2 regions of the Paenibacillus sp. JT22N1 genome follow, and region 2 is predicted to be linked to the other one. Evidence: riboswitches for the same ligand, from Rfam matches in the RefSeq annotation. Region 2 holds a riboswitch; the other holds the start of a gene.
The links. A riboswitch is a leader RNA that binds a small molecule or an ion and turns the genes downstream of it on or off. The one in region 2 is predicted to bind cyclic di-AMP.

Region 1: another riboswitch for cyclic di-AMP. It lies ahead of AC58UU_RS20565 (stalk domain-containing protein); the one in region 2 lies ahead of AC58UU_RS36080 (resuscitation-promoting factor).

What each region holds. Positions count from the first base shown of each region.
Region 1 is NZ_JCAUAW010000010.1:296,975-300,386, reverse strand. It holds gene AC58UU_RS20575 (DHH family phosphoesterase) at 1-275, shown strand, start outside; gene AC58UU_RS20570 (hypothetical protein) at 358-528, shown strand; gene AC58UU_RS20565 (stalk domain-containing protein) at 660-1,451, opposite strand; cyclic di-AMP (ydaO/yuaA leader) riboswitch at 1,456-1,607, opposite strand; gene AC58UU_RS20560 (LiaF transmembrane domain-containing protein) at 1,770-2,060, shown strand; gene AC58UU_RS20555 (PspA/IM30 family protein) at 2,088-2,714, shown strand; gene liaF (cell wall-active antibiotics response protein LiaF) at 2,887-3,412, shown strand, end outside.
Region 2 is NZ_JCAUAW010000032.1:48,437-51,848, reverse strand. It holds gene AC58UU_RS36090 (ABC transporter permease) at 1-427, opposite strand, end outside; gene AC58UU_RS36085 (ABC transporter ATP-binding protein) at 424-1,167, opposite strand; cyclic di-AMP (ydaO/yuaA leader) riboswitch at 1,450-1,635, shown strand; gene AC58UU_RS36080 (resuscitation-promoting factor) at 1,929-3,068, shown strand; gene rnmV (ribonuclease M5) at 3,279-3,412, shown strand, end outside.

The DNA of each region.
Region 1 (3,412 bases), on a different contig from region 2:
AAAATACATTTAACACGAAAAATTCTGTTTATGGATCACTTTATGAGAATAGAAATGAACAACAAGTGTTTATTTTTCCTTCTGAAGGCAGGTGGGAAGTCGATGTGGATGGGGTCGAATCCAACCAACACTTTTCTACTTTCGAAGAGGCGGAACGTTATGTCAAAAGGGATTATGCAGCTTGGTTAGTTCGGGACGAAACGTATGTTGCATTCCTAATGGAGCATATGGCGGCAAGAAAAACTAAAACCCTCGAGGGTAGTTCAGTCATATAAAGAGCAACGCCAATTCCAGATAACTGGGATAAAATGCAAGCCACCTTCTCATACTAACTATGAGACAATGGAGGTGAATGCTATGCCCAAAAATGACGCCGATCCCAAGCATGACCGCGAAGATAACAAAGCAGATAAGAAAAACAATCAGCAGAATAACGCTAATTTCATGGAAGAAGCTCAAACGCTATCGAGCAACGAGGCACCTGATTACGTCCCAAGTTTAAATGGTATCCCCAAAAATCAAGTTTAAGTAACTGCAGGCTGCTCTTCTCATCACTATATGATGGGAGAGCAGCTTTTCTGGTTTTTCCACCTTAAAATAAAAAAAGCTGATTTCTTGAGAAATAAATCTCAGAAACCAGCTTTTTTGTTTGGAGCCGTTTAATTGGATAGTTTGTACACTTTAATGGTTTGGATACCAAACTTCATCAAAGATTGCTTGGATCCTGGGATAAAGATATCAAGACGCTTGCCTTTGATTGCACCGCCTGTATCTGTTGCGTAAGCATACATGCCGCCTGCAGGTAAGCCGTTGAAATTATAACCTTCTATATAGAGCTTAGATCCTAGAGGAATCACTGTGGGATCTACAGCAACGGTTCCAATACCTAATGGATTACCCATATAATCAAAAGCTCCGTAGCCGCCATTCTCAGATGGATCTGCTGAATAGGCCGTGGATTGAAACAATTCATAATCTGGCGCATGCTTGTTGCCATCTTTACTTAGAATAGCTAATTTGCTGCTAGCATCCCACTGAACGGGAATATCGGATGCTTTGCTTAGAAAACGAAGAGGCACGTAAACGCGTCCATTTTGGAATTCCACATGTGTGTCCATCTCGACACGATTGCTATCGATTTCAGCTTCTTTTTGCCCCGATACTAAGGTGATCGAATGTTTGTTGTTATTTAGCGTGACTTTGATCTCATCGCCTTCTTTTTGCCACTTCACGTCATAACCTAGCTTTTCCGTTACGAAACGAATCGGTACTTGGGTAGCATGATTGTCATCCAGAAAAGGCTGAGCATCCGGAAATTGAACCAGTTCATCATTGACTTGAACTTTCACATCCATCTCAGCGGCATTCGCCGTAAATGGGGAAAGAAAGCCTCCTGCCAACACTGTTAAAGACACAGCAAGGCTAGTTAACCCTTTAGTAATTGTATGCAATTGGTAATCCTCCTTCATGAGCCTTCGAGGTTAGTTGACGGGTTCGGGAAGAAGGTTCTCCCTAGTCTGCTCCGATGAAGAGCAAATATTCACCCCATGTAAATCGTCCCCCGTACCGGCACTTTGTCTGTGCACCGGACTCGGCTTCAAATAGTTTAGCATTCGAGGCTCGGTGGGACAACGACCAAAATATGGATGGAGGTCGTAGTGCGTACTGGACTTAGGTCTAGGTACAAAAACAGTCGCGAGTCCGTTTTGACATATTTCCATTTCCGTTACGATAGAAGCATGAAGAATACGTGAAGGGCGGTAAGCAATATGAGTATGGATCGATCGAAAGGGTTGGCACTAGTTTTGATCACGGCAGGTTTACTTATTTGTCTGCATCAGCTGGGTGGTCATGTTCATTTAATGGGGTTTTTATTCCCGGCAGCTATGCTTGGGTTAGGTTATGTAGGCATTAAGAATGGGAAGAAAATTGGATGGTTTATCGCCGGTTCGGGCGGCTTGATATTGACCATTAAACTATCGGGCTTCATAGCGATTGCGTTCGCAGCATGTTTAGTGGTGTATGGTATTCATTTATTGAAGAAAAGAAATGAATTTTAAATCATAAGAAATTGGGGGTGTGACAACATGAGTATATTGGATCGCATTGGCAAGATGGCAGAAGCTGCATGGCAAGAAACGACCGGCAAACATGATCACCATGAACGGGGGAACAGCGTGATTGAGAAGCTGGAACAGCGCTATCAGGAGGCACTGCAGCGAACAATTGAGCTGCGAAGCCACAGTGTGAACGCGGAGGAGATGGCTCAGCTGCGCGGCGAGCAAGCCGAGTTGGCGATGCGCGCCGGCGATGAAGAGCTCGCGCGGCTAGCGCTGCAAGAGAAGCAGCGCGAGGAAGCCGCTTGCGAGCACTACCGCGCGCAGTACGCGAGCAGCCAGGACGTGTGCCTGGCGCTCGCGGATGAACTGCGCGGGCTGCGTGCAGGGCACGCAGCCGAGGGGGGGCAGCCGCCGAGCAGCGGGCTGCACGAGAAAGAGGCTCGCGACACTTGGCGCGAGCTGGAAGTGACCGGCCGCGAGCTCGGCCGGGAAGCGCTGCAGGGGCTCCGCGAAGCGGGCCGCCTGTCGCAAGAGACGCTGAAGGAAGCCGGCGGCAACCTTCAACAGGAACTGCGCGCGCTGCGCGGCAAGTTCCAGCAGGAGTGGCAGCAGCATCGCTCCAGCGATGACACCGACCCGCGCGGCAAGAAATAGCCGCGTGTTATCCCACCAGCGCCTAATAAGTAGGCGCAGATGGGCCTTTGACCTCCATGACTCATGCGGAAGCCTTGCCGCGCAAGGATTTGCATCTTGGAGGTCGTCCATTCTTATGGTATGCTAAGAATCTATATGAACTAATTAAAAGTCAGCCAGAGGAGGTGCAGCGATGGGAGAAGAAACTAAAAGCAACCGTAACCGCAATACAGCACTAGTGCTGATTGGAGCCGGTCTTTTTTTGCTTCTAGATCATACGATAGGCTTTTTCCCCATTCTTGCCATTATCCTCATCTTGCTAGGCATTCATCGGGTCCGTTCACGCAAAGAACGCAAAGGTTATGTACTGATCGGCGTAGGGGCAGTGATTTTATTCGGGGATCACATTACCATTGTGTTCTCTATTGTTTTAATTTCGCTAGGTTTGTTTTTCATACGATCTAAGCAAGTACACAAAGACGACACGTATATGCAAAAGCAGAAATTGGTGGATAGCGTCCGTTTAGGCCGTGAGCCTTGGATTTTACGCAACAGTTCCACTTGGTACATTATTGGAGAAACCTACATTGATCTTTCACTTGCGATTTTGGAGCAAAAGGAAACCACGGTCATCCTGCAAGGCGTTGTAGGAGATGTAGATATAAAAGTGCCGGAGGATATCGGTGTCGCTGTGACGGCTTCCATCTCGTTTGGGCAGA
Region 2 (3,412 bases):
TCAGTAAGAAATGCTGCTCTGAAGCGCCAAGACAGTGATGGTAAAGCGGCCATAAAATAACCCAGGCGATAAATGTCCCGAAAGCTTGCAGTGTCAAACTGTACATGAATCCACTTCGAAAATAAGCACTCATTTGATGTTCGATACGTAACAAAAACATGCGGTCTGCTTTCCTTACCAATGTACGAATGGGGCTTGAAGATAGAAGCGGAACGAGCAGCAAAAGCACGATCCACAGATAGGGATAATCTGTCGGAAGACGCTGTAGTATTTTTGCATAATAATAGGAAGAAACGATGACAAGAAACAACACGAGACCGATGAAATTACTACGCGCTGCATATTGCCAATAGCCCATGGATTCCTTCATATAATGCTCGAATCTTTGCTGCCATAAGGTACGGGTGTTGATGTCCATATTTCTCATAACGAATCCCCTTGTACGAGCTTATAGAAAATGTCGTCTAGTGACGCTCCCGGGAGTTCGGTTTGCCCGCGTAATTCGACTAAATCACCCTGAGCAACCATACGACCTCGATGAAGGACAACGTAGTTATCGCAATATTTTTCAATTGTAGACAAAATATGCGATGAGATGAGGAATGATGCTCCTTTATGTTTCATTTTGACCATTAATTCGAGTAAGGAACGGATCGCTAAAGGGTCGAGGCCGAGAAAGGGTTCATCAATAATATATAACGAGGGTTCGATCAGAAATGCGTTCATAATCATGACTTTCTGTTTCATGCCTTTGGATAAATGACTGGCGAAGCTGTTCAGCTTGTCCTGCATTTGAAACTGCTCCAAAAGGGAGCTAGATCGAGCCAAATAATCGTCCTTCGACAATCCGTAGGCCATAGCGGTTAACTCAAGGTGTTCGCGGATCGTAAGCTCTTCGTAGAGCTCAGGACTTTCGGGTACATAAGCGTAGGTTGCGCGATAGGACAAAGGATTCTCAGCTAAAGTTAGTCCGTTGATTCGAATCGATCCTTTTTGCGGTTGAAGAAGACCGAGAATATTTTTGATTGTCGTACTTTTACCCGCACCATTAAGTCCGATCAGACCCATCATTTCACCTTGACGAATAGAAAAGGTTAGGTCATGAAGAACAGGTTTTTTTGGTAAATATCCCCCGTATAAAGAGTCAACTTGTAGAATGGAGCCCATCTCATTGCCTCCCTGATTAGCAAATTATTGGTATTTATGAATCACTTTCCTATACGATCATTATAAACAAATTTGTAATTTAAGCCTAGTTTAGGGATGAAAAGTTGAAAAGAGTTAGTATACGTACGTTAAAGTGAGATATAAGTAGAAATAGGGCTGTTTAATTGTTCATTTAAGCAAATTTTAGTCGATTTAGCCCTTTTTAGTAGGTGTCAATCCCTTTACAGGTTAAGATTAACAGCGTAATATACTTTTCATAATAACTTAATAACCAATTTGCCATTTTTCCATTCGCTGAGTTCCATTTATGGGAACGGGGGAACCACTGTAAGCTGAAGAAGAATACTTCTTGAGTGAACAGAGTGAGTAACAGGGGTGAATCTTGGAGTATACTTTGTATGCTCTTAGTAGGGCGACTCTCACGTCCGAATCCGTCAGCTAACCTCGTAAGCGTAAGAGAGGTAACGATTGTCGTGCGTGCTATTTGTGTATTTTACTATACAAACTAAGCCAGCGAGAAGAGTCCTCTTCTTGCTGGCTTTTTGTCTTCATAAAGGGCTATACACATTTCGGACGACTAAAGATTGCCCGGAATTCATATGAATGTTGAATAGGCAAACTGGTGTGGGACGACCAGAAGGCAGCGGTATAGCACCGTACTGCTGATGGCGAACACGTTAAGTTAAACTAAAAAACCTTAGTCGCGTCAAATCTAATCATGCTGTAACCTGGCGGCGAGGCTTTGAAGGAGGACCGAAGAAGTGGGCAGTATCTCTATTAGCGAGACCCATGTAAAACGATCATCCAGCATGTCCTTCGCATTGCGATGGAAGCATGAAAACTTGCGTTTGATTTTAAGTCTAGCCATAATTTCAATCGCAATGACTTTCATGTTTTTGGTGTTGTTGTACGGTACGGCTACCAAGAGCGTATCCGTGGTTGTGAATGGACAAGAAACCGTTGTGCATACGAAGCAATGGGTCCTGCAACGCCTACTGGATGAACAAGCCATAAAGATTGGTGAACACGATGAAATTTCTACTGCGCCAACGACAACAATCAAGGGTGGAGACAAAATTGTCATCGAACATGCCTCACCGATTCAATTGACTGCTGATGGAAAGACCACCACTGTTTACACAACTGCAAGAACGGTAGAAAGTGCATTGCAACGTTTAAATATTGCACTTGGGGAGCACGATCGTTTAACTCCCGAACCGACAGCCGCTCTGGGCTCGGGCGATGAAATCAAAATCGTTCGTGTGAAAAAAGAGACGGAGGAAGTAACTGAGCCGATTGCGTTCGATACGGAAAAGAAAAGCGACGCATCGCTACTCAAAGGCAAAGAGCAAGTCGTCCAAGAAGGTAAAGAGGGCGTACTCTTGAAGAAGAAAGAAAAGACTTTCGAAGATGGTGTTTTAGTCGCGGAAGCAGTTGTGGGTGAAGAAGTACAAACAGAAAGTATTAATAAAGTCGTGTCCGTGGGCACGAAAAATCCTGTTGTTGTTCTCTCGGCTTCATCACCTGGTGTGGATGAGGTTTCGAAGAATGGTGTAACATTTGGGTACAAACAAATCCTGAAGAATGTGAAGTTGACTGCTTATTCGGCAGACGTGGCATCTACAGGTAAGTCCGAAGGAACTCCTGGTTTTGGTAAAACCTATACAGGGACTACCGTGTCGGAAGGCAGAACGATAGCGGTTGATCCCAAAGTTATCCCACTCGGATGGTGGGTTTACATTGAGGGCATTGGCTTCCGCCGTGCTGAAGATATTGGCAGCGGTGTGAAAGGTCAAATGATTGATGTATACTTTGAAGATCATGGTTATGCCAATAAATTCGGAACGAAGCAAGGGTACACCGTGTATGTGGTAGGACCGAAAAAGCCGTCTGAAAATTAACGTGTAAACGTCTGTTTCAGCGGGAAGAATGTCATATATACGTTGCCAGGTAACAACCTGGGCGAAAGAAGAGGGGACCCCTCTTCTTTTTCTGCGTTGAATATGGAAGTATAAGTTCTATATTTTAGCTCCGCATCAACATTGACAAACGCGCTCGTCCCTGTAGGACGACGGAGTCGTTTATCCTTGGTACTTGGAAGGGAACCGCTTATGATAAAAGAAGTGATTGTCGTCGAAGGTAAAGACGATACAACTGCTATTCGCCGAGCGGTAGAGGCGGATACGATTGAAACAGGTGGCTCTGCGATCGGACAAGCCGTGCTAAAGCGTATTGCGCTTGCACA